One region of the Ruegeria sp. BB1 genome, then DNA from elsewhere that is predicted to be linked to it. Evidence: riboswitches for the same ligand, from Rfam matches in the RefSeq annotation. Region 1 holds a riboswitch; each other region holds the start of a gene.
What was found. A riboswitch is a leader RNA that binds a small molecule or an ion and turns the genes downstream of it on or off. The one in region 1 is predicted to bind cobalamin.
Positions count from the first base shown of each region.

Region 2: it holds a riboswitch for cobalamin, as region 1 does, so the genes downstream of both, ACR0AL_RS00345 (DUF1636 family protein) here and ACR0AL_RS17155 (DUF1636 family protein) in region 1, are expected to answer to the same signal.
Region 3: it holds a riboswitch for cobalamin, as region 1 does, so the genes downstream of both, ACR0AL_RS00275 (CbtB domain-containing protein) here and ACR0AL_RS17155 (DUF1636 family protein) in region 1, are expected to answer to the same signal.
Region 4: it holds a riboswitch for cobalamin, as region 1 does, so the genes downstream of both, ACR0AL_RS16150 (hypothetical protein) here and ACR0AL_RS17155 (DUF1636 family protein) in region 1, are expected to answer to the same signal.

Region 1 covers NZ_JBQFVB010000009.1:64,142-68,347, forward strand. The annotation lists gene ACR0AL_RS17140 (GTP-binding protein) at 1-1,126, shown strand, start outside; gene ACR0AL_RS17145 (DUF1826 domain-containing protein) at 1,123-1,758, shown strand; gene ACR0AL_RS17150 (DUF6525 family protein) at 1,755-2,027, shown strand; cobalamin riboswitch at 2,193-2,399, shown strand; gene ACR0AL_RS17155 (DUF1636 family protein) at 2,502-2,858, shown strand; gene ACR0AL_RS17160 (ABC transporter ATP-binding protein) at 2,855-3,640, shown strand; gene ACR0AL_RS17165 (ABC transporter substrate-binding protein) at 3,659-4,206, shown strand, end outside.
Region 2 covers NZ_JBQFVB010000001.1:69,287-73,492, forward strand. The annotation lists gene cobN (cobaltochelatase subunit CobN) at 1-46, opposite strand, end outside; gene cobW (cobalamin biosynthesis protein CobW) at 50-1,105, opposite strand; gene ACR0AL_RS00345 (DUF1636 family protein) at 1,102-1,491, opposite strand; cobalamin riboswitch at 1,575-1,783, opposite strand; gene ACR0AL_RS00350 (LysR substrate-binding domain-containing protein) at 1,856-2,740, opposite strand; gene ACR0AL_RS00355 (NAD(P)-dependent oxidoreductase) at 2,843-3,799, shown strand; tRNA gene ACR0AL_RS00360 (tRNA-Cys) at 3,844-3,917, opposite strand; gene ACR0AL_RS00365 (protein-L-isoaspartate O-methyltransferase family protein) at 4,146-4,206, shown strand, end outside.
Region 3 covers NZ_JBQFVB010000001.1:54,667-58,872, forward strand. The annotation lists gene ACR0AL_RS00255 (DUF302 domain-containing protein) at 1-84, opposite strand, end outside; gene ACR0AL_RS00260 (DUF1636 family protein) at 226-570, shown strand; gene ACR0AL_RS00265 (hypothetical protein) at 567-1,061, opposite strand; gene ACR0AL_RS00270 (CbtA family protein) at 1,128-1,826, opposite strand; gene ACR0AL_RS00275 (CbtB domain-containing protein) at 1,831-2,001, opposite strand; cobalamin riboswitch at 2,038-2,244, opposite strand; gene cobF (precorrin-6A synthase (deacetylating)) at 2,288-3,031, opposite strand; gene cobA (uroporphyrinogen-III C-methyltransferase) at 3,024-3,752, opposite strand; gene ACR0AL_RS00290 (cobyrinic acid a,c-diamide synthase CobB) at 3,749-4,206, opposite strand, start outside.
Region 4 covers NZ_JBQFVB010000008.1:50,344-54,549, reverse strand. The annotation lists gene ACR0AL_RS16160 (DNA polymerase III subunit gamma/tau) at 1-1,425, opposite strand, end outside; gene ACR0AL_RS16155 (protein-tyrosine phosphatase family protein) at 1,559-2,053, shown strand; gene ACR0AL_RS16150 (hypothetical protein) at 2,055-2,462, opposite strand; cobalamin riboswitch at 2,546-2,766, opposite strand; gene ACR0AL_RS16145 (alpha/beta hydrolase family protein) at 2,902-3,759, shown strand; RNA gene ffs (signal recognition particle sRNA small type) at 3,792-3,890, opposite strand; gene ACR0AL_RS16135 (bifunctional 2',3'-cyclic-nucleotide 2'-phosphodiesterase/3'-nucleotidase) at 3,930-4,206, opposite strand, start outside.

The DNA.
Region 1 (4,206 bases):
CCGCGAAGGGCGTCGGGTCGCGGTCATCATCAACGATATGTCCGAGGTGAATATCGACGCCGATCTGGTACGGGCCGATACCGAACTCAGCCGGACGGATGAAACTCTGGTAGAAATGTCGAATGGCTGCATCTGTTGTACCCTTCGGGACGATCTTCTGGAGGAAGTCCGGCGCCTCGCTGCGGAAGGACGTTTTGACTACCTGCTTATTGAATCCACAGGTATTTCCGAACCATTGCCTGTGGCAGCAACTTTCGATTTCCGGGATGAAGCGGGCGACAGCTTGTCGGACGTGGCGCGGCTCGACACCATGGTAACGGTTGTCGATGCGGTGAACTTGCTGAACGATTTCTCGTCCCACGATTTCCTACGAGACCGAGGCGAAACGATGGGAGAGGAAGACGAGCGAACTCTGGTCCACTTGCTTACGGATCAAATAGAATTCTCTGATGTAGTGATCCTGAACAAGGTTGAAGATGCGGGGTCAGAAAAAGTTGATGCGGCACGCAAGATCATCCGCAGTCTGAATGCAGATGCCGAGATCATCGAGACCAACCATTCGGAAGCTGCCGCAGAAAAGATCCTGGACACCGGCCTGTTTGACTTCGAGCAAGCCCATGAACACCCGATGTGGGCAAAGGAGCTGTATGGCTTTGCCGACCATGTGCCTGAGACTGAGGAATACGGGGTTGTGTCATACGTTTACCGGGCGCGACTTCCGTTCGCTCCCGAACGCATTTTGGGCGTTCTCAACGGTGATCTGCCAGGGGTGATCCGGGCCAAAGGCCACTTTTGGATTTCGACACGCCCCGACTGGGTGGCTGAATTTTCACTCGCCGGTGCATTGTCCAGCATCAAACCACTCGGCACCTGGTGGGCATCAGTTCCCGAAGAGCGACGCCCCGCACATGACAGCGCCCGCGCCTATATGCAGGCCCACTGGCAAGAGCCGTGGGGCGACCGCCGTCAAGAGATCGTTTTCATCGGTGCCGGGATCGACTGGCAAAGTTTGAAGGCACGATTGGACAATTGCCTTATTCCAGCAGTCACGGCGACAGGGCCCGGCAATTTGCCGGACCTGCCGGACCCCTTTCCGATTTGGCGCCGGGCAGAGGATGCCGCATGAACTTCGTTAGAAAGCCCGTGGAAGACAAGGTCACCGGTGTGAGCTTCGCAGATGATCCGGCGGCAATCCGCACTTTTGCACAGCCAAACTGTGCCGCTTTGATTTGGCGCCGGCGAACCCCGCCGGATATGCAAAGCTGGCTTGACCAACTTGATCCCAAGGCGTTGCCAAGTGGGCGAGTCATTCTTCCACCAAGCGCCGTTAAGACGACCGTGGGGCAACTCTGCGATATCTCCGGCATGCCTAACGGGACTGAAAGAGCGTGGCTTCAAGATGATATCGCTTCTCTGGCCGACATGTTCTGTGAACTGATGAACGCCAACTTCCTGCGGCTGCGGCTGGATGTTGTCACCACCAATGCTTGCCGTAAATTTCATACCGATGCTGTCACCGCCCGGTTGGTCTGCACCTATCGTGGCACTGGAACACAATACGGCACCTCGACTGATGGAAACGATCCCGCGCTTGTGTTTACCGTTCAGACCGGCGCTCCGATCCTGCTACGGGGAACACTCTGGACCGAGCGACCATCGTCAGGGGTGGTGCATCGCTCGCCTCCGATCGAAGGTACCAGTGAATCCCGTCTCGTCTTGGTTTTGGACCCAGTGGAAAATCCGGAAACCAAAGCATGAGACGTAACCTCGGGCATTGCAGCTTGCGCCGCAAGCATCGATCAACCGATCCGATGGATGTGTTTGACGGCCTGCCAGCCCCGTTGCGACAGTGGTTGTCAGAAGCTGCATTGCCATGGTCCCCGGTATCCGCGCGCCGCATCTGGTCAAAATCGCGGGCCAAGGGGCTTTCATCAGAAGAAACGCTCGTGTCACTCAGCCAGGCCGAAGCCCGAACGCTCGCGCGTGACCGGCAATCGACTGTTTTCAAATTAAATTCTCAAACATGAAGGAAAAAATGCTACCTCTAACACAGTATGCTGTCGCGACCCATGCGGCACTGGGTGCCGCACTTACAGCGAAAACGCATGCGGCAGACTTCGAAACCCTGAGCGTTTGAGTTCCGATCGAAAAGTTGTTGTTTCAAATCGTGATTGACATGGCCCCCAGTCTAAGACAAGCAAGGGCTAGATGGTTCCCGATGGTGCGCCCAAGGGATGAAAAGGGAATACGGTGCGGTTCGCCACTTTGGCGCCAAATCCGTGACTGCCCCCGCAACTGTAAGCGGTGAGCGACGCCAAAATCCACTGGTCATTGGGCCGGGAAGGATGGCCAAGCATCGACCCGCAAGTCAGGAGACCTGCCATCACATGTTCAACCAACCCGGGGCGGGGCGTCCTGGAAGGAGGCTTTGATGGCACGTCTGAAACGTGTGTACATGATCGGCACCTTCTGTCCGCGCTTGGCTTCAAGCGGAGCGGACTATGCCGGAAACACCTGACCACTTCCTTCTGATCTGCTCGACCTGTACCGGCGCATTGCCTGTCGATGTCATGCGCAATGCGTTGACCGGCAGGTTGCCAACCGGGTTCGCAGTGCGCACCGTTACCTGCATGGCGGGCTGCGCGCGACCAACAGCCGTCGGATTTCAGGCTGTCGGCAAAGCACACTACCTGTTCGGCGATATTGAAACTGCCGAAGATTTCGACGCGCTGGCGGAATTCGCACATCAGTACCGCAACGTCGCAGACGGTTGGACCAACGCGACGGACCGGCCGCAACCACTATTTACAAAAACCCTTTCTCGTTTGCCTCGGATTCAATTGGGGGAACCATCATGACGACCTCATCTTTTCTGGTTGCGCGTGATCTCGAATACTATGCGCTCAATGGTGACGTTCTTCTGCAAGGTGTCTCGTTTGAATTGGCCGAGGGCGCGATACTGGCAATTGCCGGTCCAAATGGGGCGGGAAAAACCACGCTTTTGAACCTTCTGTGCGGGGCGGCTGAGATTGTATTGGGCAATGTATTGGTCAAGGAACGCAGCCTGAAACATATGCCCGCAATGGAACGCGCCCGCATGATCGCTGTTGTGGGCCAGCAAGAACAACCGGATGGCAGGTTGCTACTGCGGGACTATGTTGCCATGGGCCAGATTCCGATCTGGGCCGACCGTTCGGCGGATGAACATGCCAGAGAACTGAACAGAATCCTTGAGCTGACCGACCTTGGCGCGCTGGCAGAAAAGCGCATGGCGGTATTGTCCGGGGGCGAACGTCAACGCGCGCATATCGCCCGGGCACTGGCACAGAATCCATCGTTGTTGTTCTTGGATGAGCCAACCAACCATCTCGATCCAGATGCCAAGGGTCGGATGCTGTCTCTGGTCGCCGAACTCGGCATCACGGTTGTGATGATTGTCCATGATCTTGTCATGATCCCGGAATTTGCCACCCACGTGGCGCTGATGAAATCTACGCGGCTCACGGGATTTGGCCCCGTGGCCGAAGTGCTGACCCCCGAGCGGGTCCGCGATACTTTTGGCGTTGAATACCTGTGCTTTCACCACGAAGGCCGCGTGATTCCAGCGCTGGATATCCGAAAATCCACAATCTCAACCTAAACCAAGGAACATTCCCAAATGAAACACATCTGGTCCGTGGCGCTGTTCACAGCCATGGCAGGCGGCGCGTCCGCCCACGAGGTCACCGTCGACAACTGCGGAGCGCCGCTGGTGTTCGAAGCCCAGCCCGAGCGTCTGGTTGTGCATGACATGAACATGACCGATATGGCCTTCGCGTTGGGCCTGCAGGACAAGATCGTCGGTCTGACCGGCATCACCGGCTGGTACAAAACCAGCCCGGAATTCGACACCCTGCGCGGTGATATCCCCGAACTGGCACCGAAATACCCAACTGTCGAAAACCTTGTTGCCGTGGAACCCGACCTGTTCTTTGCTGGCTGGTATTACGGCATGAAGCCGGGCGGAGATGTGACCCCGGATACGCTGGAGCCCTTTGGTATCAAGACCATGATCTTGACCGAAAGCTGTGTGCATCTGGACAAGGATCGCCCCGAAGCCAGCATGGACCTGCTGTTCAATGACGTCCTGCGCCTGGGTCAGGTCATGCACGTCGAAGACAAGGCCGAGGCGCTGGTCACGGGCTGGAAAGACGAACTCTCAGCGAT
Region 2 (4,206 bases), on a different contig from region 1:
TCTCGGTTTCCTCGAGCCCGTGGCTTTCGCGGAAGACGACGTGCATGGCTTACTCGGCGGCCTCGGTCACACCCACGAGGATCTCGCGGATCGCGGCCTCTTTGATGTCGTCATGTTCGGCAATCACCACCAGACGCGAGCGGCGCTCTTCGCCGGGTTCCCATGGGCGGTCGTACTGATGTCGCACGCGTGCGCCAACCGCCTGAACTAACAAGCGCATCGGTTTGCCCTGGACAGCGGCGTAACCTTTGACCCGCAGGATGTTCAGCTCATTTGCCAAGCGTTCGATATTGGCAACCAGTGCTGCCGGATCGGTCTGTTCCGGCAACTCGACGATAATGCTTTCGAAATCGTCATGTTCATGATCGTGGTGGCCATCGTGGTGCGACGGGCGTGCATCCATGTCATCCTCGGCGGCAGCCTCAAGCCCCAGTACGACGCGCACGTCCACAGCGCCTTCGGCAACTTCGACGACGGGCAGGGCGCGCGGAGCCTCGGCTGCGATCACTTCTTTGGCCTTTGCCACGCCTTCCGGGCCAGCCAGGTCAGGCTTGGTCAGCAGGATGATGTCGGCGCAGGAGATCTGATCCTCGAACACCTCGGACAAGGGCGTTTCATGGTCGATCGAGTCGTCAGCCAGGCGCTGGGCGTCGACGGCTTCGACATTCGGGGCAAAACGCCCGGCGGCGACGGCCTCGGCATCGGCCAGAGCGATCACGCCATCCACGGTGATTTTCGAGCGGATATCGGGCCAGTCAAACGCTTTCAACAGCGGCTTTGGCAGAGCCAGACCGGACGTTTCGATCAGGATGTGATCAGGGCGCGGCTCCAGTGCCATCAGCGCCTCGATGGTCGGAATGAAATCATCGGCCACGGTGCAGCAGATGCAGCCATTGGCCAGTTCCATGATATTTTCCGCCGGGCAATCGGGAATGGCGCAGGATTTCAGAATGTCGCCATCCACACCCACATCGCCAAATTCATTGACGACAACGGCCAGACGCTTGCCCTGAGGGTTCTGCATTAGATGTTTGACCAGCGTGGTTTTGCCCGAACCCAGAAAGCCGGTGATCACAGTGACGGGGAGTTTTTCGAGGTTGCTCATTTCAGGGCTCCAATCGGGGGAATGCGGGCCGCACAGTTTTTGCGGAAATGTTCGGGACGTTCGCGCCATTTGACCAGACCGTCTTCGGCGGCGAGATACTTGGTGACGCCTTCGACGATGGTGTCGACATGGTCGGTTTCGTTCAGGTTTTCGTACACAAAGGTCCAGCGGGTCGGTCCGCCGCGCAGCACTATGGAACAACCCTGATCGCAATTTGACAGGCACTCGACCGGCTTCAGCACGATACCTTCGGGCAAATCGGCGTCTTCCAGTGCCTTGTGCAGCAGGGCACCTGGACGTTGCGCATCGTCTTCAATCGGCAGGCCACGCCGACAGGTCGTGCAGACCAGCAGCTCGACTGGTGCAGTCTCGGTCACGTCTCTCATCCCCCCAAATCCTCTTTGCAGGGGACGGGGTTTCATGCGGGCCACGTCTGCACATGGACCCGACACCGGATCACCCCGTCCGGTTTCAACTTCGGGCGCTGGCAGGTCTCCCGGCTTGCGGATGTCGGGGCGCTTGCCCCGGCAGATGTCCCGCCTTCCCGGCCTTGCGGGCCAGTGGCATTGGGCACCCTCTCCGGTCACGGTCGCGGGGGCGGCTGCGTTTGACGGTTGCCCGCTGACGCATTCCCTTTTCATCCATCCGAAGATGGACACCAACGCATGCGACATGCGGCACGGGCAGGGGGCTTGTCAAGCACGAGGCGCATGGTGAAATCGTTCAAACCAAAAAAGCGACCAGCCTGTGTCAATCCGCGGCATGCGCGGCCAGCCTCTCGCGCAGCCAAGCGCAAAACAACCCTGCCGCAGCGGTCGATTGCGTAGCGCCTCGTGTACTGATCAGGTAATGCGACTGGGCAAAAGGAATCGCAGGTCCCGCAATTGCAATCGGCACAGCCTGCCGGATCGCATTCCGGGCGAACCGTTCCAGAACCGTTGCATAGCCCGCCCCTGCCATCACAAGCTGCAGTGCTGCGACCGAGGTGTCCACCGAATGTCGGGGCGGCTGGTCCGGAAGCGCGAGCCCGTTGGCCTGAAAGTACCGCGCCCAGTTGTCTTCGTATCCAAGGATATGAATCAGAGGGCCTTGCCGCAGTACGTTCAGGGTCGCGGGCGAGTCCCCGGCCCGGCATACCGGTACCAGCTTTTCATCTGTCAGCTTTTCGGACTGAACGCCGGGCCAATCGCCATAACCCAGCCGGATTTCCACATCCAAATCGCCGGGGGCCACGCTGTCATTCCAGATGTGCGAGACAAGGCGTACTGGGATCTCGGGGTGGCGAGCGGTAAAGTCGGGCAGTTCCGCCGCGACCCAATAGGTGGCTGTCGATATCGCCGCACGGATCGTCAGGGTCTGGCGCGAGGCAGGGCCGAACAGGCTGTTGGTGGACAGGGCGATGTCGCCAAGCGCACGCCGCACAGTCAACGAATAAGACTGCCCCAGCTCAGTCAGTTCCAACCGGCGGGCATTCCGGGTGAACAGCTTTTGCCCAAGCTCGGCTTCAAGCGACCGGATATGCAATGAGACCGCCGTCTGCGTCAGGCCCAGCTCTTTTGCTGTGGTGGTAAAATTCAGATGCCGCGCGGCGGTTTCAAAGCTGCGCAACCATGTGGGGTTTGGAAGGCGATCCATATATCACCAAATTATTTTGACCATAATTGGCATTATTAATCATTTTCGTTTCTAACAGACAACACAGATACTCGGCCCGAATACGACCGTCAGGAGGGAAACATGAAAGTCGGATTTATCGGTTTAGGAAATGTGGGCGGCAAACTGTCCGGCTCGCTTCTGCGCAACGGGATTGACCTGACGGTTCACGACCTTAACCCAGACTTGGTGGCCGAGTTTGTGGCCAAGGGGGCCGAAGCCGCGGAAAGCCCGGCGCAGATGATGCGGGACTGCGATGCCGTTATAACCTGCCTGCCGTCCCCGGCGGCCTCGGACGCAGTGATGCAAGATATGCTGCCCGCGGTCGGGCCGGGCAAGATCTGGATGGAGATGTCGACCACCGACGAAGCCGAGGTTAAACGACTGGGCGCCATGGTGATCGAGCGAGGAGGAGCGGCGGTGGATTGCCCGGTTTCAGGCGGGTGCCACCGGGCGGCTACTGGCAATATCTCGATTTTCGCCGGGTGTGATCGCGAAACCTTTGAGCGGATTCTGCCGTTTTTAACCACGATGGGGCGGCGCGTGCTGCACACGGGGGAGTTGGGCTCAGCCTCGGTCCTAAAAGTTCTGACCAACTATCTGGCGACCGCCAACCTGATCACCTGTGCCGAAGCGCTGGTAACGGCCAAAGCGGCCGGGATGGATTTGAACACCACTTATGAGGCGATAAAGATTTCGTCGGGTACTTCGTTCGTGCATGAAACAGAAAGCCAGGTCATTCTGAACGGGTCCCGCGATATCTCTTTCACCATGGACCTTGTCAAAAAGGACATCGGACTGTTCCAAGACGTCGCCGACCGCGCCGGAGTACCCTTGGAAATCAACCCGGTAATGATCCGCATCTTCGACGACGGTATCGCCCGCTATGGTGAACGCGAACTGTCCCCGAATATTATCAAGCGGTTGGAGGACGCGACCGGGCTGGATATCACGGCGCCCGGTTTCCCGACCGAGATGCACGATGATGAACCGGAAGAGCCGGGTTATGAAGTTATCCCACAGAGAGGTCAGGCCGAATAGCGCACACCGAGCGCAGTTGAATACCGGTTAGATAATCAAAGAAGTGGAGGCGAGTACCGGAATCGAACCGGTGTACACGGATTTGCAATCCGCTGCGTCACCACTCCGCCAACTCGCCTTTTCAAGTAAAATCAAATACTTGCTGTGGTGTGGCAGGCGTTTTAACACCTTTCGTCAGGGGCGTCCAGTGGGTTGATTGCAAAAATCCACCTCCATGTGTTGCCGCATGGCGCGGCGCGACACCAAGTCTCTGCGATCTGGTGAAACTTTCGACGTTGCAGCCGTTGCCGGTTTCTTCTGGATGTGGCAAAAGCCGGGAACACTAGGGAAAAACATGGGCGATCCAATGACAGATTTCGCAACCCGGCGCCGCACGATGGTCGATACGCAGATCCGACCTTCGGATG
Region 3 (4,206 bases), on a different contig from region 1:
TGGATACACTGCCCAACCCGACAATGGTTCCTCGGCCCGAACAGGCAGGGCGAGAAGACAGAGCAAACCCAAAAGCGTGCGCATGACGGTGCCTCGTTCAATGTGACTGTCTGAGTGATGCCAGAAATCCGAGTTCCGCGCACGCACATTTCCGTGCGTATTCAGGATTGCGCCGACGTCTAGAAAGCCGCAGAAACATGCAAACCATCAAACACGAGGCCACACGTGGACCCGATACGCCTATTGATTTGCAGCAGTTGTGCGGGAACGCGTGACCGAGTGGCCGAGAGGCAGGCCGTGGATGACGCGCTGGTGCGTGCAGGGCTGAATGGCCGGGTCGTCATCTCGGATCACGCCTGTTTCAGTGGCTGCGCTGAGCCGACCGCATTGGCATTGCAGGCCGCAGGACGGGCGTCTTACGTGTTTTCGGGGGTCGATATCGTTACCGATGCCGAAGACATCGTCGCGACCTGCAAAGCCTATTTGGACAGTCCCGCAGGTTGGATCGAAGACGCCCGACCCTGCGGGCGACTTCGGATGTGTTTGCGCGCGCGGATACCGGCGCTTTAATCGACCTGAACGGTCACGGCAGCGCTGACCGGTACGTTGTCGACCGTCAGTGCGCTGTGGCTGTTTGCGTTCAGCGAAACCGAAACCTCGACCTCTCCCTTCGGAAGGTCGGGGATGTGTATCCAGTTGCCGTAGAGCCGGGCCAGTTTCTCGCCATTGATGTAAACATGCGCGTGGCCTTCGCCGTCTACGTCGGCTGTTGACGCGTTTTCTGGGGCAAACCGGAAATTCTGCGGCATGACGTGCAGGTTCCACCCGGCCATCGGGTCCTGGGTCAGCGCGATTGCAACGCTGGGGGCGTCCGCCCCTGCGGGCAGGTTTACCGTGGTCGAATGGTCATGGGCCATCGCTTCGGCATGCGCGCCGCCGTGATGGGACGGATCGCCATGATCGTGGCCGTCAAACGTGGCGCCATTGGCTGCCGCCAGCACAAAACCAGCACCACCACCGAACACAAGGCCGATTGCAAAAAGGGCAAGTGAGCGTGCCATTTTTCTTTCCTTTTGGGCAAAAAGAAACGCGCCGGGCAGAACCCGGCGCGTCATTACATAAGAGGATCAGGCCGCTGCTTCGACGCGTTTGCCTTCGCTTTGCCAGAAATACCCGGCAAAGGCGCCAACCAGAACCCAGGCCACCAGACCAATGCCAAAGGCGCGAGCGGCGAACAGAGCGCCGATCTCGGTCGGGACGGGGCCGGTGAACACATCCGGTTCGGGCGCACCGATCAGATGGGGTGCCAGCAACAGGGCTGCTGCGATCACATAGCTGATCAGGTTGCCGCCAAACGCAATCAACCACAGCGCAACAAGCGCAGCACCAACAGTGGCAAACCACCAGACCTGTCGGGCATAGACGTCAGCTGCCGCTACACCAGGCACCTCTGGTGCCAGGGTAAAGCCAGGCGCCAGATGAAAGGCGATGAACCCAGCCAGACCCCAAAGCACGCCGGTGCGGCCATCAATCGTGTGGCCCTGGCCTTCGGCCACGGACATCAGAGCAACCATCAGCAGCGCGTAACCGGTATAGGTCAGCATGGTGAAAATGACGCTCAGCGCGTCACGGGTCAGTTCCGAGAACATGCCCGGCAATTCGGGATGCGCCGAAACGGATTCGGCTCCGAAGTGCACCAACTCACCGGATTCGTACAGCTCTGCGTGCAACAAAACAGGTTGCACAAAGACCAACTGCAGCAATGCGGCTATCAGCCCCGCTGCAGCACCAGCGAACAACGCGCTGGTCAGTATACGACTGAACATGGTCTTAGTGGCAGGGGAAGCCGGTCGCGTGGCGCACGTCGTGTGCTGCGTCATGCAGCGCCGCGGCCTGTACGTGACCGGTCAGGGTGATGATACCCAGACCCAGTACCACCGCGAACATGACCGGAAGGATACCAGCGCGCGAGGCGGATGCTGTTTGCGTTTGTGTTGCCATCTTTTATTCTCCTTTGCCGCCGCACCCGACGACCGGTGTTTCAATTGTCGCCTGGCAGGTCTCCTGGCTTGCGGGTCGATGCCTCTGTTCGCCTTCCCCCTGAGAACAGGAGTGGCTGGTTGAACAGGGGCTCTCCGCTTACAGTCGCGGGGGCGGCTGTGGATTTGGCTGCCATGGCAGTCGCACCACATTCCCTCTTAGCATCCGGATGTCTCCGGCAGGACCAGACGCGTTCATTTAGCCTCTATGATGCCGCTGGTGCAATCGTCATTTGCGACCTTTTAGGTCAGATCACGCGCTTTTTCAGCAAATAGATATCCATGATCCAGCCATGATCGGCACGTGCCTTGGCACGGGTGTCCAGAATCTCCTGCGCCACATCGGTCAAAGCGCCTTTGATCAGGATTTCCTCTTTCATGCCGACATAGGCACCCCACCAGATGTCATAATCGGCCATGTCCAGGGATTGAAACGAACACTCGCCATCCAGCATTACCGCTACTTTCGAGGCATTTGCCGGCCAGCCTTCATCCCTGATCCGCCGTCCGGTGGTCACAACATAAGGCGCGCCCAGATCATTGATCGGGATGGCGTGGGCGGCCGTCAATGCCTGCAGCGCGGTGATGCCAGGGATCACCCGTGTCGTGGGCTCAGGGTCCAGCCGCGACGCGATTCGCAACGAGCTGTCATAAAGCGACGGGTCGCCCCAGATCAGCAGTGCCACTTGTCGCGCATTCGGGTGGGCCGCAATCGCCTCGTGCCAGCGCAGGGCAATGGCATCATGCCATTCGTCGACCCCGCGTAGATAACCATCATCGGCCCGACGCTTGGGAATGTCGAAATAGGCGATCTGCGGCGGAGTGTCAGTCACAGCTGCAATGATCTCTTCGCGCAACCCGGCCAGATCAGCCTTGTTCTCGCCCTTGTGCGGGATCAGGATCAGGTCTGCATCGCGGATGGCATTTGCCCCTTGCAAGGTCACGTGATCCGGGTTGCCAGTGCCAATTCCGATTAGAGACAACTCAAACATCGTCGAACTCTGCCAGCGGGCCATACAGGATCAGCGCCGGGGCTGTGCCGATCTCGGCCTCCAGCTTTTGCGACAGCGCGCCAATTGTTGCACGGTGCAGGCTCTGGTCGGGAGTCGATACGGATTCGGCCATTAGGGCAGGTGTCTCCAGCGGCAGACCATGCTCATGCAGCGCATTTACCAACAGAGGAAAGGTCCGTTTGCCCATGAACACCACGGTCGTTGCGTCCGGATCGGCCAGCGCGGGCAGGTTCAGATCTTCGGGCAGTTTGCCGCTGACATCGTGGCCAGTGACAAATTGTACCCGCCGCGCAGTCAGGCGTCGTGTCAGGGGTATTCCTGCTGCCGCCGCCGCCGCAACCGCCGAGGGGATGCCAGGGATGATTTCATATTCGATCCCGGCCGCACGCAGGGCAACCAGTTCTTCCTCCAGCCTGCCGAACAACCCGCCATCACCGGATTTCAACCGCACTACGCGAGCACCGGTTTTGGCGTAATCCACCAACAGGCGGCTCACGTGATCCTGCCTGGGTGAGGGTCGCCCGGCCCGTTTGCCCACGCCCACCAGATCTGCATCGCCATGCGCATGACTTAGGATCGGGCCGCTGCTGAGGTCATCAAACAGCACCGCATCTGCTTTTTGCATCCGGTCGACTGCTTTCAGGGTCAAAAGATCAGGATCGCCGGGGCCGGAACCTATGAAGGATACGAAACCGCTCATGCCGAGGCCTCGGCGATCAGGTGAAAGAACGTACCGGTGACGTTCCCGCGCACCGAACCTGTTTGCGGCCCTTCAGCACCTTCAGCATCAAACACCCGCGCCAGCGGTGCGTCCGGCTGTTCTACGATCGAAGAATAATGGAATTCATGCCCCCGCAGAGCCGTGTCGGCTGCAAAACCGGGCATCGGGGCCAGCAATTCTGCGCGCCGATACCCCAGATTGAACTTGCGCTTTTCATACGAGGTCACCAGCCGCAGCAGGCCTGCCATCTGATGTCGCTCGCCCTCTTTGTCGATCAAGGCCTGACCCAGCGCCATGTATCCACCGCATTCTCCATGCACGGGTTTGGATTCAGCGTGTTTGCGCAGTCCGGTCTGGAACGTGTCGGCGGCAGCCAGTGTGCCCGCATGCAGTTCCGGATAGCCACCGGGCAGCCAGACCAGATCGGCATCGG
Region 4 (4,206 bases), on a different contig from region 1:
GGCTGCAAGCCGCAAAGACCGCTTGACCTCATCCAGAAGCACGCCGTCCCGGTTTGCGCGGATCAGTTCGACCACATGATCGAAGGTCGGATAGCGTGCCAGGGCAGCCTGCACATCCTGCGCCAACGCCGCGCTGGGTGCGCCGCCGCCCCCACCATGGGCGGGAGCTGCATAAGAAGATGCCACCGGCGCTTGCGTCTGAACCGCGGCATGCGATGGCGCCGGTATCCCGCCACCGGGTCCGCCATTTGGCGGTGGGGGCGTGTCTTGCAGACGTTTGATCAACTCTTCCGGGCTGGGCAGGTCGGCCACATGGGTCAGTCGGATCACCGCCATTTCAGCTGCCATCATGGCATTCGGGGCCGCCGAGACCTCTTCGAGCGCTTTAAGCAACATCTGCCACATCCGGGTCAGGACGCGCATCGGCAGGGTCTCGGCCATTTGTTGACCACGCGCGCGTTCGTCCGGGGATACGGTGGGATCATTGGCTGCGTCTGGCGTGATTTTAACCACAGAGACCCAATGGGTGATCTCGGCCAGATCGCGTAGCACGGCCAACGGATCGGCTCCTTCGGCATATTGCCCGCCCAACTCGGTCAGTGCGCCTGCAGCGTCCCCGCGCAGGATCATGTCCATCAGGTCCAGTACCCGACCGCGATCAGCCAGGCCCAGCATCGCGCGGACCTGATCGGCGCTGGTTTCACCCGCACCGTGCGAGATCGCCTGATCCAGCAGCGAGGTCGCGTCCCGGGCCGAACCCTCGGCTGCACGGGTGATCAGCGCCAGCGCGTCATCCGCGATCTGAGCGTTTTCCGCCGCCGCAATCTTGCCGAGCAGGCCGATCATGTCCTCGGGTTCTATCCGGCGCAGGTCGAACCGTTGGCAGCGCGACAGAACCGTCACTGGCACTTTACGAATCTCGGTGGTGGCAAAGATGAACTTCACATGCTCGGGCGGTTCTTCAAGCGTCTTGAGCAGCGCGTTGAACGCGCTGGTCGACAGCATGTGGACCTCGTCGATGATATAGATTTTGTAGCGCGCGCTGGCGGCGCGATAGCGGACACTGTCGATGATCTCGCGGATATCGTTCACACCAGTACGGCTGGCGGCGTCCATCTCCATCACGTCAACGTGGCGGCCTTCCATAATGGCCACGCAATGTTCGCATTGGCCGCAGGGCTCGATCGTTGGTTTGCCGTCACCATCGGGGCCGATGCAGTTCATGCCCTTGGCGATGATCCGTGCCGTGGTGGTTTTGCCGGTGCCGCGAATGCCGGTCATGATGAAAGCCTGCGCGATCCGGTCGGCCTCGAACGCATTTTTCAGCGTGCGCACCATTGCGTCCTGACCGACGAGATCGGCAAAGGTTTCCGGGCGGTATTTGCGGGCAAGAACCTGATAGGCGGGGCTGGGCGTGTCGTTCATATCTGCTCTGTCGGATTCGGGTTCCGATGCAGCGTAGAGACCCCTGCCGCCCGCGTCCACAGCAGGCTTGGGTGAATTTCGGTTTGCAGCACAATTTGCACGCCTTAGAAGCGAGTATCAGGGAGGGTCCGTAGTGAGCCAGTTCGCACTTCATTCAGTTCAGATTGGAAACGGCACCGTTGCCTTGTCGCCCCTTCCGGGGCGCGGTGGCGGGTATACGCGGGACTTGGGAACGATCTGCGACTGGCAGCCGGATCTTGTGATCTCGATGACCACCGAGGTCGAAATACTGCAAGAGGGCGCAAGTGGGCTTGGCGAAGACCTGCACGCACTCAATATCGAATGGGTGCATCTGCCGGTAGCGGATTTCGGTACGCCGCCTCCTGAGGTTGACGCGGCGTGGGGCAGTGTCAGCCCTGCGGCGACTGATATTCTGTCCCGCGGGGGGCGGGTGCTGGTGCATTGCCGGGGCGGCTGTGGCCGGTCCGGGATGATCGTGCTGCGCCTTATGGTCGAGCATGGCGAAGACCCCGAGACAGCGTTGACCCGTTTGCGGGCGGTGCGGTCCTGCGCCGTCGAGACCGGCGGCCAGATGGAATGGGCCGCCCTTGGGCGGACGCGCGACTAGATCAGAGCGCCACCTGTCGTTCTGCCTGTGCTACCGGGTTGGGCGGGATCGCTGTGACCTCAAGCATGGCGCAGGGTGGGGTGGTTAGCATGCCTGTGGGGCGCATGGTCACATCCGGGCCGAACATCATATCTGCGTAAGCATCCAGCGACTCGAGGGGCGCATCCTCGCTTGTTCCACAAAAGACCCGGATCAGGTCTTTTTGCGCGCGAAACCGTGCGCTGCATCCTTGCGTGCAATAGACCAGCTCAGTGCTGCCGTCGAACTCAAAATCAAACGTCGTCGCAGGAACGGCCGCGTCCATCGCCTGCACGATCGCGCGCGCCATCTGTGCCAGCGCCGGACAGGTTTTTCCGGTGCGTTGGCAAACGGTTGCGGAATACTGGTTCGTCTTTGTCTTCCAGATCATATTGCGCCCTCCGCGCGTGGAACGGGGGCATGGATCAGGTGTGACAGCGTGCTGACGACCTGCCCGGACACCCCGCCCGAGTTTCGGTTTCTTGTTCGATGGCAGGTCTCCTGACTTGCGGGTCGTTGCGTTGCCGACCTTCCCAGCCTTGCGGCCAGTGGTGTTTCGGCATTGCTCACCGCTTACAGTTGCGGGGGCAGTCGCGGCCTTGGTTCGTTCCGGTATTCCGGGCAGAACCGCACCGTGTTCCCTTTTCATCCCGCCCCGGGGACCGGGGACGAGAACCATCACCCAATCGCTAGCGGGTAGGGGTGGCCTGAGTCAAGCCGCCTTTTGGTGGGGCAAAGTGGACGCGTGGTCATGCGGAAACAGGATTGACTTAGGGTGGCAAAAGATGCCGTTTGGGGTGGTGAACTAATCGGTTCAGATTGAGGGCGCCATGCTGGATACCGCACAAGCTGTTTTAACCGAGGATTTTCAGTTTCCTTCTGGTTCGACCCAACTGTCGGCTCGGCTGTACCTGCCGGTGGCCGAACCTGGGATCGCCGTGGTGATCCACAGCGCCACCGGAGTGCCGCGCGACTATTATCAGCATTTCGCACGCTGGTTGGCTGCGGAACATGGCATGGCCTGTCTGACCTATGATTACAGCGATTTCGGTCAATCGCAGAGCAGGCCATTGAAGTCAGCTCAGGCCACGATGGCGGATTGGGCGCTGATCGACATGCCTGCGGCTCGGGCCGAGATGCGCAGGCGATACCCCGACGCGCAGCACTGGAGCATCGGCCATTCCGTCGGCGGTATGCTGGGGCCGATTCAACCCGATATTGATCAGATCGACCGTATGATCTGCGTCTGCGCCGGGCCGGTGACTGTGTCGGACCATCCCTGGCCTTATCGGGCGTTGGCTTTGCTGTTTTGGTACGGACACGCGCCCCTGGCCGTAAAAGCGCTGGGTTACCTGCCGGGCAAGGCACTGGGATTCGGATCGAACCTGCCTGCCAGCGTCTATTGGCAGTGGCGCCGCTGGTGTACTGCGCCGCGCAACTACCTGCCCGAAATTGGCGTGTCCTTGCCCGAGGCCCGCTGGGCACAGTCAGACACACCAGTGGATCTGTTCAGCTTTGAGGATGACGATCTGGTGCCAAAGAACGCGGTCTGGCGGCTGGCTGATCTGTACGGGCCCAACGCACACCGCCATTTGTTGTCTCCGGGCGAGTTCGGCCTGTCCAAGGTTGGCCATATCGGTGCATTTGCCCGACGCAACGCGGCGGTCTGGCCACGGCTGATTGCCTAGGCCTGTTCGCAACAATTCAATGTCGGGAGTTTAAGTGAGAGGTTGGACATCGACCCAAGCGGGGCTCGTTGTGGCTGCTTCCTTCCGGACCTGACCAGGTTGGCGAGGCGCTCGCCCGCGCCAACCTCTCGGGGTCTGATATAGGCAACGGGCGCTGGAAACACAACCCGTCAGAGCGTCAAACGGAACAGCAAAAAGCCCTCATCGTCTTCTCCGACGACGTGAGGGTCATATTCTTCAAGCTCGGCAATGTGGGTTTGTGCCTTCGGACCGGTTCTTAACAGCGCAGTCGCGCCCTGCATCGGGGCAAAGCCAAATGGATAGGGCGCATACTGCAAGGGATCTTGCGGCAGTGCGCCGGACAGATAGTCCTGCAAGACGCGCTGAACAGGCAGGTTCGGCAGCGCGATGGGCTCGGCCTGATCAACAAAGGGAAAGTGACCCCCG